Regions from separate parts of the Enterococcus rotai genome, predicted to be linked through region 1. Evidence: a T-box and tRNA genes for the amino acid it is inferred to sense, from the RefSeq annotation. Region 1 holds a T-box; the other regions hold tRNA genes.
What was found. A T-box is a leader RNA that pairs with one kind of tRNA and senses whether it is charged. The one in region 1 lies ahead of argS (arginine--tRNA ligase), so its partner is inferred to be a tRNA-Arg.
Positions count from the first base shown of each region.

Region 2: it encodes a tRNA-Arg, which carries the amino acid that the T-box ahead of argS (arginine--tRNA ligase) is inferred to sense. The anticodon was not compared.
Region 3: it encodes a tRNA-Arg, which carries the amino acid that the T-box ahead of argS (arginine--tRNA ligase) is inferred to sense. The anticodon was not compared.
Region 4: it encodes a tRNA-Arg, which carries the amino acid that the T-box ahead of argS (arginine--tRNA ligase) is inferred to sense. The anticodon was not compared.

Region 1 is NZ_CP013655.1:3,259,138-3,262,539, reverse strand. Features, by position in the region: gene rimI (ribosomal protein S18-alanine N-acetyltransferase) at 1-139, shown strand, start outside; gene tsaD (tRNA (adenosine(37)-N6)-threonylcarbamoyltransferase complex transferase subunit TsaD) at 136-1,170, shown strand; T-box leader at 1,237-1,441, shown strand; gene argS (arginine--tRNA ligase) at 1,831-3,402, shown strand, end outside.
Region 2 is NZ_CP013655.1:1,932,570-1,935,971, forward strand. Features, by position in the region: gene ATZ35_RS08900 (ABC transporter ATP-binding protein) at 1-1,117, shown strand, start outside; tRNA gene ATZ35_RS08905 (tRNA-Arg) at 1,201-1,274, opposite strand; ribosomal protein L21 leader region at 1,446-1,525, shown strand; gene rplU (50S ribosomal protein L21) at 1,545-1,853, shown strand; gene ATZ35_RS08915 (ribosomal-processing cysteine protease Prp) at 1,887-2,231, shown strand; gene rpmA (50S ribosomal protein L27) at 2,244-2,531, shown strand; gene ATZ35_RS08925 (hypothetical protein) at 2,613-2,867, opposite strand; gene ATZ35_RS08930 (DUF2798 domain-containing protein) at 3,089-3,402, shown strand, end outside.
Region 3 is NZ_CP013655.1:2,005,808-2,009,209, reverse strand. Features, by position in the region: gene ATZ35_RS09325 (glycoside hydrolase family 3 C-terminal domain-containing protein) at 1-8, opposite strand, end outside; gene ATZ35_RS09320 (helix-turn-helix domain-containing protein) at 139-1,170, opposite strand; tRNA gene ATZ35_RS09315 (tRNA-Arg) at 1,389-1,462, opposite strand; gene ATZ35_RS16880 (hypothetical protein) at 1,656-1,778, opposite strand; gene ATZ35_RS09310 (hypothetical protein) at 1,958-2,104, shown strand; gene ATZ35_RS09305 (GNAT family N-acetyltransferase) at 2,157-3,353, opposite strand.
Region 4 is NZ_CP013655.1:2,085,610-2,089,011, forward strand. Features, by position in the region: gene ATZ35_RS09640 (tetratricopeptide repeat protein) at 1-731, shown strand, start outside; tRNA gene ATZ35_RS09645 (tRNA-Arg) at 1,300-1,371, opposite strand; gene rpoN (RNA polymerase factor sigma-54) at 1,431-2,756, shown strand; gene ATZ35_RS09655 (GNAT family N-acetyltransferase) at 2,810-3,304, opposite strand; gene ATZ35_RS09660 (YrdB family protein) at 3,376-3,402, opposite strand, start outside.

The sequences.
Region 1 (3,402 bases):
GCGTGTATCAAATACAAATGCTCGAAAATTATATGAAAAAAATGGCTTTAAAATAATTAATCGCCGCAAAAATTATTATACTCATCCTAAAGAGGATGGAATTGTTATGTGTTTAAACATTAAGGAAGTGAAACAATGACTTTTTTTTACAAAAAAAGAAAATTAATTTTAGCTATTGAGAGTAGTTGTGATGAAACAAGTGTTGCGGTCGTTGAAGACGGCAGAAAAATACTAGCGAATATCGTCGCTTCACAAGTGAAAAGTCATCAACGTTTCGGCGGTGTGGTACCAGAAGTTGCTAGTCGACATCATGTTGAAGAAATTACGATGTGCATTGAAGAGGCCTTGATCGAGGCTGAGGTGGAACCAGATGACTTGAGTGGTGTAGGAGTCACTTATGGACCAGGCTTAGTAGGGGCTTTATTGATCGGAATCTCAGCTGCAAAGACATTTGCTTGGGCGCATGATTTACCGTTGATTCCAGTGAATCATATGGCTGGGCATATTTATGCAGCGAATTTCGTAGAACCACTACAATTTCCATTGATGGCTTTATTAGTAAGCGGTGGCCACACAGAATTAGTTTATATGAAAGAAACAGGTTCTTTTGAAATTATCGGTGAAACAAGAGATGACGCAGCTGGTGAAGCATATGATAAAGTTGGCAGAGTTTTAGGACTAAGTTATCCTAGCGGAAAAGAAATCGACGAGATGGCTCATATGGGGCAAGATACGTATCATTTTCCTCGTGCGATGATCAAAGAAGACAATTATGATTTTAGCTTCAGCGGGTTGAAAAGTTCCTTTATCAACACAGTTCATAATGCGGAACAAAGAGAGGAACAATTGAGCACAAAAGATTTAGCTGCAAGTTTTCAAGCAAGTGTGATCGATGTTTTAACGGAAAAAACAATTCGGGCTTGTAAGGAATATCCAATCAAACAATTAGTAATGGCAGGCGGCGTTGCTGCGAACCAAGGGCTCCGCGAACGCTTGACCAAAGAAGTGGCTAAAGAACTTCCAGGCGTGACCTTCATTGTTCCACCACTTAGATTATGCGGAGATAATGCTGCAATGATCGGGGCCGCAGCATTTGTTGAAGCAGAAAAAGGACATTTAGCAGATTATCATCTAAATGCAGACCCTAGTTTAACGTTTATGACGATTTAAATCTAAAAATCAACAGACAAGACTAGGCATAAAGAAAAATATTTGCTATAATGAACCCAGTTTAATAATGATTCGTTGAAAAAGAGAGTACTTCATTACATGTTATCAAAGCGATTTCGGGATGGTGAAAGCCGAAAATAAACAAATGAAGGAAGCGCACTTTTGAGGATCTGCCTAGGCAGACGGTAATCTTCCGTTAATAGATTAAGTGGGTCCGTCTTAGAAAAGTTCGGACAATTAGAGTGGTACCGCGGGAAATCTCGTCTCTGGTGTTTTTTAACACTAGGGACTTTTTGTTGTGAATCACTACGCTATGCTTCGATCTCATCAATTTCTAAGAGCTAAAGCTCTAAGAATTGAAGGACTACGACTGGCTCGGCCAGAGTAGATGATGAACAATACTTGGCGAACGAAGTGAGAGAAGTTACCGTACTAGTGAATCACGAAGAATAAAATGATTCGATGATGCACAATACAAGGTGTCTGAAAGACAAGTTGCTTCCTTAAAGCTCTAAGAATTGAAGGACTACGATTGGCTCCGCCAGAGTAGATGATGAACAATACAAGGCGCGTGAAGTGAGAGAAGTCACCATCAAATTAGACAATAAAATGAACCATACAAAAAAGCTTCTTTAGCTTTTTAAAATTAGGAGGATATCTATGAATAACAAAGAAATCGTAGCAAAAGCCATTTATGATGTAGTAAAAGAAGATCTATCTTTAGAAGCTGTTACACAATTATTGGAAAATCCTAAATCAGTTGATCATGGAGATGTTGCTTTTCCGGCTTTTTCACTTGCTAAAGTCTATCGCAAAGCCCCTCAACAAATTGCCGCCGATTTAGCAGAAAAAATTGCTGGAACAGACTTTGAAAAAATTGAAGTGGTAGGACCTTATTTAAACTTTTTCATGAATAAAAAAATGGTCAGTCAAGCGGTCATCGGTCAAATTGCGAAAGATAAAGGGCATTATGGCGATAGCTCAATCGGTGAAAAAGGGAATGTCCCAATTGATATGTCCTCACCCAATATTGCTAAACCAATTTCTATGGGACACTTACGTTCGACTGTAATTGGAAATTCTATTGCCTTTATTCTTGAAAAAATTGGTTATACACCAATCCGTATCAATCATTTAGGGGATTGGGGAACCCAATTCGGAAAATTAATTGTTGGCTATAAAAAATGGGGTTCAGAAGAAGCGGTTAAAACGGCACCCATCACTGAATTATTACGCTTATACGTACAATTCCATGAAGAAGCTGAAACACAACCAGAGTTAGAAGAAGAAGCTCGCGCTTGGTTTAAAAAACTAGAAGAAGGCGACGAAGAAGCAACCGAATTATGGCAATGGTTCCGTACAGAATCACTAAAAGAATTCGATAAAATTTATTCAATGTTGGAAGTTTCTTTTGATTCATATAATGGGGAAGCTTTCTATAATGATAAGATGGATGAAATCGTCACAATGCTGGAAGAAAAACATTTATTACAAGAAAATGAAGGAGCGGAAATCGTTGATTTGTCTGCCTATGATTTAAATCCTGCTTTGATCAAAAAATCTGATGGCGCTACACTATATATCACACGTGATTTGGCAGCAGCTGTTTACCGTAAACGTAACTATGACTTTGCTAAATCGATTTATGTCGTTGGAAATGAACAAAGTAATCACTTCAAGCAATTAAAAGCTGTCTTAAAAGAGCTTGGATTTGACTGGTCTCAAGATATGCATCATATTCCATTTGGCTTGATCACACAAGGTGGTAAAAAACTATCGACTCGTAAAGGGAAAATTGTTTTATTAGAAGAAGTGCTAAACGAAGCAGTTGAACTTGCGAACAAACAAATTATGGAGAAAAATCCTGATTTGCCAAATCGTGACGAAGTGGCTAGACAGGTTGGAATTGGTTCTGTTATTTTCCATGACCTAAAAAATGATCGTCTAAATAATTTTGACTTTGTTTTAGAAGAGGTTGTCCGCTTCGAAGGAGAAACCGGTCCTTATGTCCAATATACGCATGCTCGTGCTATGAGTATTCTTAGGAAAGCTGATTTTACGATCGACGAAACTAAGGCATATGCTTTAGATGACAAAGATAGTTGGGAAGTTGTTAAGTTGTTGCAAAAATTCCCAGATGTTGTGATGCAAGCAGCTGAAAAATATGAACCTTCAGTGATTGCCAAACATGCCATTCAAGTTGCTCAAGCGTTTAACAAATATTATGCTCAT
Region 2 (3,402 bases), 1.3 Mb from region 1:
TAAATACGCGAATAGTTTAATGCCGATCATGATGAACTTGCTAAATATACAGTATGTACTTTTAGCAGTTGTTGGCGGAATTTTTTCAGTATACGGTGTTTCAGGTCTAACCATTGGGATGATTGCGTCTTTTCTTCAATTAAGTCGTTCATTGAATATGCCGATCAGTCAAGTTTCTCAACAAATCAATTTTGTGATCATGGCTTTAGCAGGAGCCGATCGTATCTTTAGTTTAATTGATGAAAAACCAGAAGTAGATGATGGCTATGTAACATTGGTGAATGTAACGCGAGAAGCTGGAGATCTTGTTGAAAGTGAAGCGAGAACAGGAATCTGGGCTTGGAAGCATCCTCATGCAGACGGTACTGTCACCTATACTGAATTAACTGGAGATGTGCGGTTTGAAGATGTTTCTTTTGGTTACACAGAAAAAAATCGTGTCTTAAAAGATATCAATCTTTATGCAGAACCAGGACAAAAAGTCGCCTTTGTTGGGGCTACCGGGGCAGGTAAAACGACAATCACCAACTTGATCAATCGCTTTTATGATATTCAAGAAGGCAAAATTCGCTATGATGGAATCAATGTGAAAAAGATTAAAAAGAGCTCGTTGAGAAGGTCGTTAGGGATTGTTTTGCAGGACACTCATTTATTTACCGGAACGATTCGGGAAAATATTCGTTATGGTAAGCTAGATGCATCAGATAGTGATGTGATTAACGCAGCACAACTGGCCAATGCCGAGGATTTCATTAATAATCTACCGAATAAATACGATACGGTGATCACGGGTGATGGCGAAGGTTTGTCACAAGGGCAACGCCAGTTATTGTCTATCGCACGAGCAGCTATTGCAGATCCACCTGTTATGATTTTGGATGAAGCAACATCTAGTATTGATACTAGAACAGAAAAGCATGTGCAAGCTGGAATGGACCGTTTGATGAAAGGCAGAACCGTATTTGTTATCGCTCATCGCTTATCGACGATTCAAAATTCAGATGCGATTATGGTGATGGATCATGGCCGGATTATTGAACGGGGCAGTCATGAAGATTTACTTGAAGAAAAAGGCATTTACCATCAACTCTATACAGGCAAAGTAGAGCTTTCATAGCTTGAAAGTAGAAAATAAAAAAACACCAACTGTTAGAAAAATTCTAATAGTTGGTGTTTTCTTGATATAAACGTTTAAAATAATACGCCAAGAGAGATTCGAACTCCCGACCGCTCGCTTAGAAGGCGAGTGCTCTATCCAGCTGAGCTATTGGCGCAAAATGTTAACGCAACAGAATTTATTATAATGAACATACATAACAAAGTCAATCATAAATTAGAAATAACAACAAAAAAATTTGAAAAGAAGTTTATAGAAGAGAAAAGTCAAGTTTTCATTGACTCAGTATTCTTATTTTGATACAATATTAATGTTGTAATTGTGGACTCCACAGCTACAACCGCACAGAACAAGTTTTTAAGCATGACAATCTTGTTGTCACTTGGGATGGCGAGTCTAAGTCTAGAAGAAGGAGGTGCTGTATAGCATGTACGCAATTATCAAAACTGGTGGTAAACAAGTAAAAGTTGAGGTAGGTCAAGCAATTTACGTTGAAAAATTAGACGTAGAAGCTGGCGAAAAAGTTGTTTTTGACGAAGTTATCTTAGTGGGTGGCGAATCTACGAAAGTAGGAGCTCCAACTGTAGCAGGTGCAACTGTCGAAGGAACTGTAGAAAAACACGGCAAACAAAAGAAAGTCGTAACTTTCAAATACAAACCTAAAAAACACACTCACCGCAAACAAGGTCACCGTCAACCATATACAAAAGTTGTAATCAACGCAATCAACGCATAATTCTTTTAAGTTGCATAGGAAAGAGGCCTATCAATGATTAAAAGTTCTTTTAAGCGAAATGACGCAGGTCAAATCGTTTCTTTTGAAGTCTCAGGGCATGCAGAATCTGGTCCATATGGCAGTGATATCGTTTGTGCAGCTGTGTCTGCTTTAACGATCAGTACTGTCAATGGAATTGATGCGCTAGCTGGATTTGAACCGATTGTTGAAACTAACGAAGATGAAGGTGGTTACCTTTATGTTGAAATGATTTCAAATGCCAATCAGGAACAAACCAACATTGCCCAAATTCTCTTGGAAAATCTTTTATTAGGTTTACAAGCGATCGAGCAAGAAAGTCTTGAATTTATTCAAGTCAAAACCATAAATGAAAAATAGGAGGTGCAGACTATGTTATTAACTATGAATTTACAATTATTCGCCCACAAAAAAGGTGGAGGTTCTACTTCCAACGGACGTGATTCAGAATCTAAACGCCTAGGCGCTAAAAGTGCTGATGGACAAACTGTTACTGGTGGATCAATTTTATACCGTCAACGCGGAACTAAAATTTACCCAGGAGCAAACGTAGGTATCGGCGGAGACGACACTTTATTTGCTAAAGTTGACGGTGTAGTACGTTTCGAACGTAAAGGCCGCGACAAAAAACAAGTGTCTGTTTACCCAGTAGCTCAATAATAATTGAACTTAATAGCTCTATCTCTTGTTAAACAAGAGATAGAGCTTTTTTATTTCATATAAAAAATGCTTAAAATATAATCAAAAAGATATAACAGAACCATTGAACATTGAAATAAAGACATAAACCATCAGAATCACAATTAAAATCAGCGATAGTATAAGTGGGAAAACAGTTGCTCCTTTTTTCTTTTCCCAACTATAAGTCGCTTTTTTAGACCTACCACCAAAAATTGAAAATAATACTAAAATTAAAACTGCAATCAATACTATTTCCATAATAAGTCCTTGTTGTAAACGCATATCATTTATAAAAGTAAAACCTACATACATCATTTTTATTCTCCAATCATTTTAACTTTATTTTATCACAAAATAGCTGGAATAAATCAAGGATAATGGTTTTTAATAGATTGGAATAGTTCATTTGTTCTCTATTTCGTCTTCTTCAAAAATTATTTTTGGATTTTTCTCTAAAATTAAAAAAATTTAACTTACGAGAATTTTTTTTTTATGATAGCATAAACTCTGCTACAAAAATTAAAGGAGAGTGTTTTATGCCGCAAAACAAAAAAGAAGGATTATTTTTCACGACGATTGTCTGTTTTTCTATGGTGATTATAATGAGTGCTTACAATCTTTTATTACATGGTCAATTTTCGTTAAGTAATTTATTCGGTGGATTAGTGCCAGGATTTATCGTAGCATTTCTATTAGATGTTTTAGTCGTTTCATCACCTGCGAAGAAAATTGCGTTTGCTTTACCTGTTAATAAAGAGAAAAAAATCCATCTGATCATTGCTGTTTCTAGCTGTATGGTTTTAGGAATGGTCTTTTTTATGTCAATGTATGGTGTCCTTATGCAGTTTGG
Region 3 (3,402 bases), 1.3 Mb from region 1:
TATGTCATGATACAATATCCTCCTCAACCTGAATCTTGAAATAGTTAAGTTCAAGATATAAGAGTATTATAGAGTGATTTGAATACCCTGTCATTGTCTTGGAAAGTTAAAAAAAAAGACTATTTAGCCTTTTAGGCACTAAATAGTCTTTTCACGATACTCTTTTGGTGTAACACCCGTCATTGATTTAAATAATTCATAAAAATAAGTCATGTTTGTATAGCCGACTTTCTGGGCAATTTCCATGATCGGCTCATCCGTTTTCCGTAACATTTCCTTAGCTTTTTCGATGCGAACCTCCTGTAGTAAATCCGTATAAGTTTTTCCAGAAACTTCCTTAATTATGCGATTAAAATAGGATTTAGAAAATTTCAAATAATCAGCCAAATCAGTCAAACTGGCAGAACCATAGTAATGTTCTAAATATTGAGTTACCTCATGAAATACTAGTAGTTTATGGTTTCTCCCTGAGTCTTTGACTATCGTTGTCGTTTCTTTAGAGAACCCGTCCAGTATACGAAGGCTAGCAATTCGAACCATGTCAGCATATCCTATAGTACGTACCGCTAACTCATCACGTATAAGTTCTGTGTAGTGTCTTAAAAATTGTCCGCCATCTTTAGTATCGATAAACCACGCTTCGCTATCTTTATATTGCACTTTGAAAGACTGATTGATGAAATGACGAAACTTCGTGTTTTGTATAGCCTGAAGTGTGTTATCCTGAAAGAAATTTTCATTAAAGCCAATAATATACAACTCTAGTGGTTCCCATGAAATGACATCACTATGATTTGTATTTGAATTAATAAACAAGGCAGAACCAGTATTCAGCGTATAAAAATCTTTTTGAACCTTAATGCGTAATGATCCCTTAGTTACAAAGTAAAGTTCTAGGTGTTTATTACGGTGATACGGACTTAGTATTTCGTCGTATTCGGGAAGAAATCCGTTATGATTGAGGCCTGTTTTCAAAGATTCTATCGTCGAACTATCAAAATTAAATTGTTCAGGTTCTAAGTAGACAAACTGTGTTTCACTATGAAGGATATGATTTTGTACAGTCCATTTTGTAACGTAGAGCAGATCATCAAAATACATTTGCCCCAAACGATTATACTTAAGATTTGAATTGTTAGGATACCCACGGATATTATCCTTTATTTCCATAACATACCTCTTTTATTTTTTCTACAAACTATAACATACCCTTATGAATAATCCCTGCTTAATTGATTGCTTACCTTGTACAACAAGGACATGGTGAGATAAATGGACAAAAAGTGTCTACAAAGATTTAAAACTATTTAATTGAATGGTATTATATAGGAACATGTATAAAAAACTGAAAACCGTTATTACAAAGGCTTCCAGCGAACTTTCTATAACGTCCCAGACAGGAATCGAACCTGCGACGTTTCGCTTAGGAGGCGAACCCTCTATCCTACTGAGGTACTGGGACAAAACAAAATTTAATACTCCCCTCCGACTAATTAAAAACCAGATGTGTTCTCTCTTTGGAGGCAATCGCTCTATCCTACTGAGCTACGAGAACATTCACCTATATATTTTAGAAGTCTTTTCAGTCAGTGTCAATGAAAAATAAAAAGAAAGCAATCCTGACCTAAAAATCAAGACCGCTTTCCCAACAGTTTCTATTTTTTAACGTTCTTTTTGCCTTTCAGCATTTTAACCAAATAAAGCCCACCGACAACAACGGCTAATGTTTTCCCAATTTTACCATTTCTTGCAACTTTTTCTTCTTTTGTTTTACTCATGCTGTTCACTGCCTTTCAATTTTAAACTTATTATACATATCTTTATCTTATATTATAAGGACTTCTAGCTAGTTCCGCTAATCATCTGCTTATAGTCAAAAAACTCGCAAAGTCTATCTATCGATGTTAAGGTTGAGTCATACCATTCGGTAAATAAAAAGAAAGTAGAGGTAACATGTATGACTGATAAACCAAAAGAAAAAGTGTTTGCTGAACGCCAAGATAATTATAAGCAGGAAAAAGAAGAAATTTTTAAAGAAGCGTTAAAAGACTATCATGAAGAACCCTCAGGAGAAACAATAGAAAATGACGAAAGTAAGGCATAAATTAAAATAGACGAAGTGAGTATTGAAACAACCAACTCACTTCGTCTATTTTTTAAAAGTAATCTGCTAAAATCGGCTTACCTTTTACTAAGCGCTGATCCAATGATTGAATCAGCTTTTCTGATCCTGTGATTTTTCCATAAAAATATAATTCACTCCCGGTACGATACCCCATAAAAAGTTGCGTCAAAACTTGGATCGTACTGATAATCACTTCCTCTTCTGTCAATGATTCAGGAATTTGATCACGCTTTTTGACAGTACTCTGACCCATTTCAGTTATTTGTAATTCCCATATTCCTTGGTTCAACAAACCATACTCATCTTCAACTTTAAGATAATACGTTTCTTTATTCCCTTCTGTAAAAGGATATTTACCAAGAAAACTGGCTAAATCAACGATTCTGGCCATCATAAAAGGAGTGATTTTCATTTCTACTAAAGGAGATGACATCAGATAGCTTAGATTTGTGCCATCAAACCCTGTTTCTAAATAAAATTCTCGTGATGACCCATTATGCGAACCAATAAAACGAACGAGTGATTGAAAGGCTTGATTTGTTACATAGCCCCACTCCTTAATAACAAAACGCTCTGCACTAGATTGATAGATCAAATATCCCTGAGGATTTCCCAACTCATCTTCGTAGAGCGCAAATCGATTCTTACCATCTAGACCAAATGCGTAACCAAACCACCAATCATCCCGAATCACTGCCCCTCTTTGATTGCTTGGTAACTCAGAATAAATATGCTGACAGACACTTTTGGCTTTTTCATAAGTCACTCGTTTCATCTGTCCTGGTGTTGCGTTCACGTTTGGCCAATCTACCGCCTTAACTGTATAACTAACTTGTTCAAATACTTGCTCAAAACCATATTTTCGATAAAAAGGATATGAAAATGGCGCTAAGTAAGCAAGTTCAACCTTATTTTCAGCTAATTCTGTTAACAGCTGTTTCATAATCGTTGAAATACCACCTTGTCCCCGATATTCAGGATAAGACGAAACGCAACCAATGCCAGCCATTTGATAACATGTTCCATGGAAGGCTACTTTAAATGGCGTAGAAATCACTTGACTCGTTAAAGTATCTCCTAAAAAATACCCATAATTCAACGAATGAGCAACCATGGTCTTGAAACGTAATTTTCGTTCTTCCGTTGGCTCAGCATTAAAAGCATATGCTGCTAAATCAAATATCTCATCAATTTTTTCTTCACCCATAAGACGTACTTCTTTTTCCACTGTGACCACCCTAACTAAAATAACGATTTACTTTTCATTGTACTCCAAT
Region 4 (3,402 bases), 1.2 Mb from region 1:
ATCTAGAACTCTATATTCAAATTTTAATTCAGAATCATCTGTTCATTCAAGCGCATAGCATTATCAATGAGCGAATTTTGATGGAACAAAGTGGTGAAATGAGAAAACTGATTTCTTTGAAGAAAAAAATTCGCCATGTTGAACTGATGTATCGGCAGTTTGAAGTTAGTAAAATCAAAGAATTAAAAGAAGAGTTAGAGCATCTTAATACACAGAACTACTATGAACAATTGGGGGTAGTCAAAAAAGCTGGTCAACTACCTCAAGATGAATTTATTGCGATTGGTAAAAAAATTTTATTGGATGAGCGAATACATAATTTAGTTCGGTCTTGGATTCTTGAAGAACTTGTGAGTCTCCATGTTAAAGAAGAAATTGAATTTCTGTGGAGAGATAATAAGAAATATACTGTTATTCCAGCATCGATTGGTGGACCGTTGGATTGTGCGGCATATCAAAGGATTTTATTATTTTTAGAAAAAGAGCTGATCAATGATGATCCTATTTTGCTCGTAGATGTCTTAGAAGAAATCAGATTGCATTTTGCCTTATTATATCCTTTGGCAGATGACATTATCGAAAATCCCAAATTATGGGCAATTAGTTATATTATCTCATATAATCATTCGATTGCTCAAAAATTTCAAATAGATGAAAAGCGCACAGAAATCGAAAAAATTCAGAAAATCCAAAGTAAAATCCGTTTTGAATTGGAGACGATGGTTTTATAAAATTGAAAAAGGAGGCGAAGCAAAACGAATCACTCGTTTTGTTTGCTCCTTTTTTTTGCAGAAATTAGATATATAGTCACGGTTTAGAGTTGTGGGTTAGGAATAATAGCAGAATGAATGAGAGTAAGTAATAAAGAAAAATTCCTCCTTGAATAAAAGTGATAACTAAAAATAAAAGTGGATAATCTATCGTTGTGAACTGGTAAAAATAACGAATGAGAAAAAATTCTGTGAGCGCTAAAAAAATGGAAAGAACCAAAAGTCTCATATGACGCTGACTCAATACGATCAACTGCCTAACTATAATATTTTCGAAAGCTTATAATAACATAAAAAACGATGATTTTTTATCAAGTTTTAATGTAAATCGATAGATAAATGAGAAAATGTATTGACTGTTAGGAAATCCATTCTTATTGTAAAAAAACTGAAATAAAATAAAAAAACATTACAAAAATTGTAATGTTGGAGTGGAAAATATCTCAATGACCAGTTAAGTTATGGCTACATCTGGTTTTAAATTATGCTATAATTCTTTATATAGCACTTTATTAATAAGTAAAAATGATGCGCCCTGAGGGAATCGAACCCCCGTCTCAAGAACCGGAATCTTACGTGATATCCACTACACTAAGGGCGCAAGCACGTTTACTAGTTTAGCTGATAATTTGATAAATTACAAGGGGAAGGACCAAAAAAATGAAATTTGAACAACATTTGTCACAACAACAAAAACAAGTCCAAAAACTTGCAATGACCCAACAATTACAGCAATCGATTCAGATTTTACAATACAATTCAGAAGAACTTTTTGCATACATAGAAGCTAAATCACTGGAAAATCCTTTGATTGATATTCAAACAGAAACGAATTATAATGATTTTCCAAGTGCAGGCAGTCGCACATACACAAATGAAGAAAACAATTATTTGAATCAAATTCCTGATAACCATACGTCACTTTTTGAATATTTGATCGATCAGATTCATTTGAATTATCGGGATACTTATCTGCGAACGCTGGTATTATTTTTAGTTGAATATATTGATTTAAACGGTTACTTGATGATTGACTTAGAGGAAGCAACGCAAAAAACGGGGGCAACATCGATTGAAATGCTTGATGCGTTGACCTTGATTCAGCAACTAGATCCAGCAGGCGTTGGGGCAAGGGATTTACGTGAGTGTTTGCTCTTACAAGTTGAACGAGATGATATGGCACCAGAGTTAGCTTATATTGTGATTGAAGAAGAGTTTGATCATCTAGCCAATCGAAAATGGAGCCTGATTGCTAAAAAATTCGATGTAGCATTATCAGATATCCAAACGATTTTCGATTACATTCAAACCTTAACACCTGCACCTGGCAGTATTTTTGAATCAACTTCGGGATTATATATTCGCCCAGATTTAACCCTACGGATCAACGGTGAGCAATTAAGGGTTATTTCTAATAAAACGGGTACGCCAACGATTCAGTTTCAACAAGCTTACTTTGAACGAATGGAAGCAACAGATGACAAAGAAGTACAGGACTATATTAAGGAAAAGAAAAATGAATTTGAATGGTTGGAAAAAACAATTATTCAACGTGGAGATACGATTTTAAGAGTCGGTACAGAAATCGTTCAGCGCCAACCAGAATTTTTCTTTAAAGAAGATCGTCCGTTAAAACCAATGACGTTAAAAGAAATTGCGGAAGCGTTGGATATTCACGAATCCACAGTTAGCCGAACGGTTAATGGGAAATACTTGGAAACAGAATTTGGTGTTTTTGAATTACGTTCATTTTTCTCTCACGGTTTATCAAATGATAATACTGGAGAAGAAACGTCCACTAGCAGTATCAAAAAACAACTACAAGCTTTAGTAGATAACGAAAATAAAGCCAAACCGCTCTCTGATCAGAAACTAGTTGAATTGTTAAAAGAACAGGAAATCAAGATTTCTCGCCGAACGGTTACCAAATATAGAGAAGCATTGGGAATCCCTGCTTCGTCTAAACGAAAACGATATGATGATTAAAAAAACGTCTAACTTTTGAGTTTTACTCAAAGGATTAGACGTTTTTTAATCGATCAAGGTTGCCAAACCAAGTGTTCAGAAGGTAAACCATCTTCTATTCCTTGCCAGACAGAGACAAAGTGATTTTTTTCTAAAAGGTGTTTCGATGCACCATTTTTAGGGTCGATTATAGCGTAAAGAGTAGCTTGCGATAGTTGCTCTGATTGTCTTACTAAGTTTAATAAATGAGCTATTATTTTTGTCGCATAACCTTTTCCCCAGTGTTCAGGTAAAATCATGTAGCCAATCTCGATTTTACTTTCTTCATCCCAAGATAATTTTCCAAAGCCAATATAAATATCTTGATCAAAGATTTTATAGTAGCCTGTTTGATCATTATGGCTGGCATTGTAGGCTAAGATTTTTTTGAAATTCTCAATCGCTTCATTTTCTGGTTCTGCTTTTTCAGTAATATAACGCATGACACGAATGTCTTGAGTCAAAATAGAATAAAGCTGTTGATCATTTTCTTGGTAGAAATCGAATGTCAATGGTTTAGTGTGGAGCATTAGTATATACCTCCTAAGGAATAGCTTTTTAGTATAATTTGTTTTTTAGCCTAAATGGATTATTTATCTTATCAAAGAATATGATCAAATAGGGTATT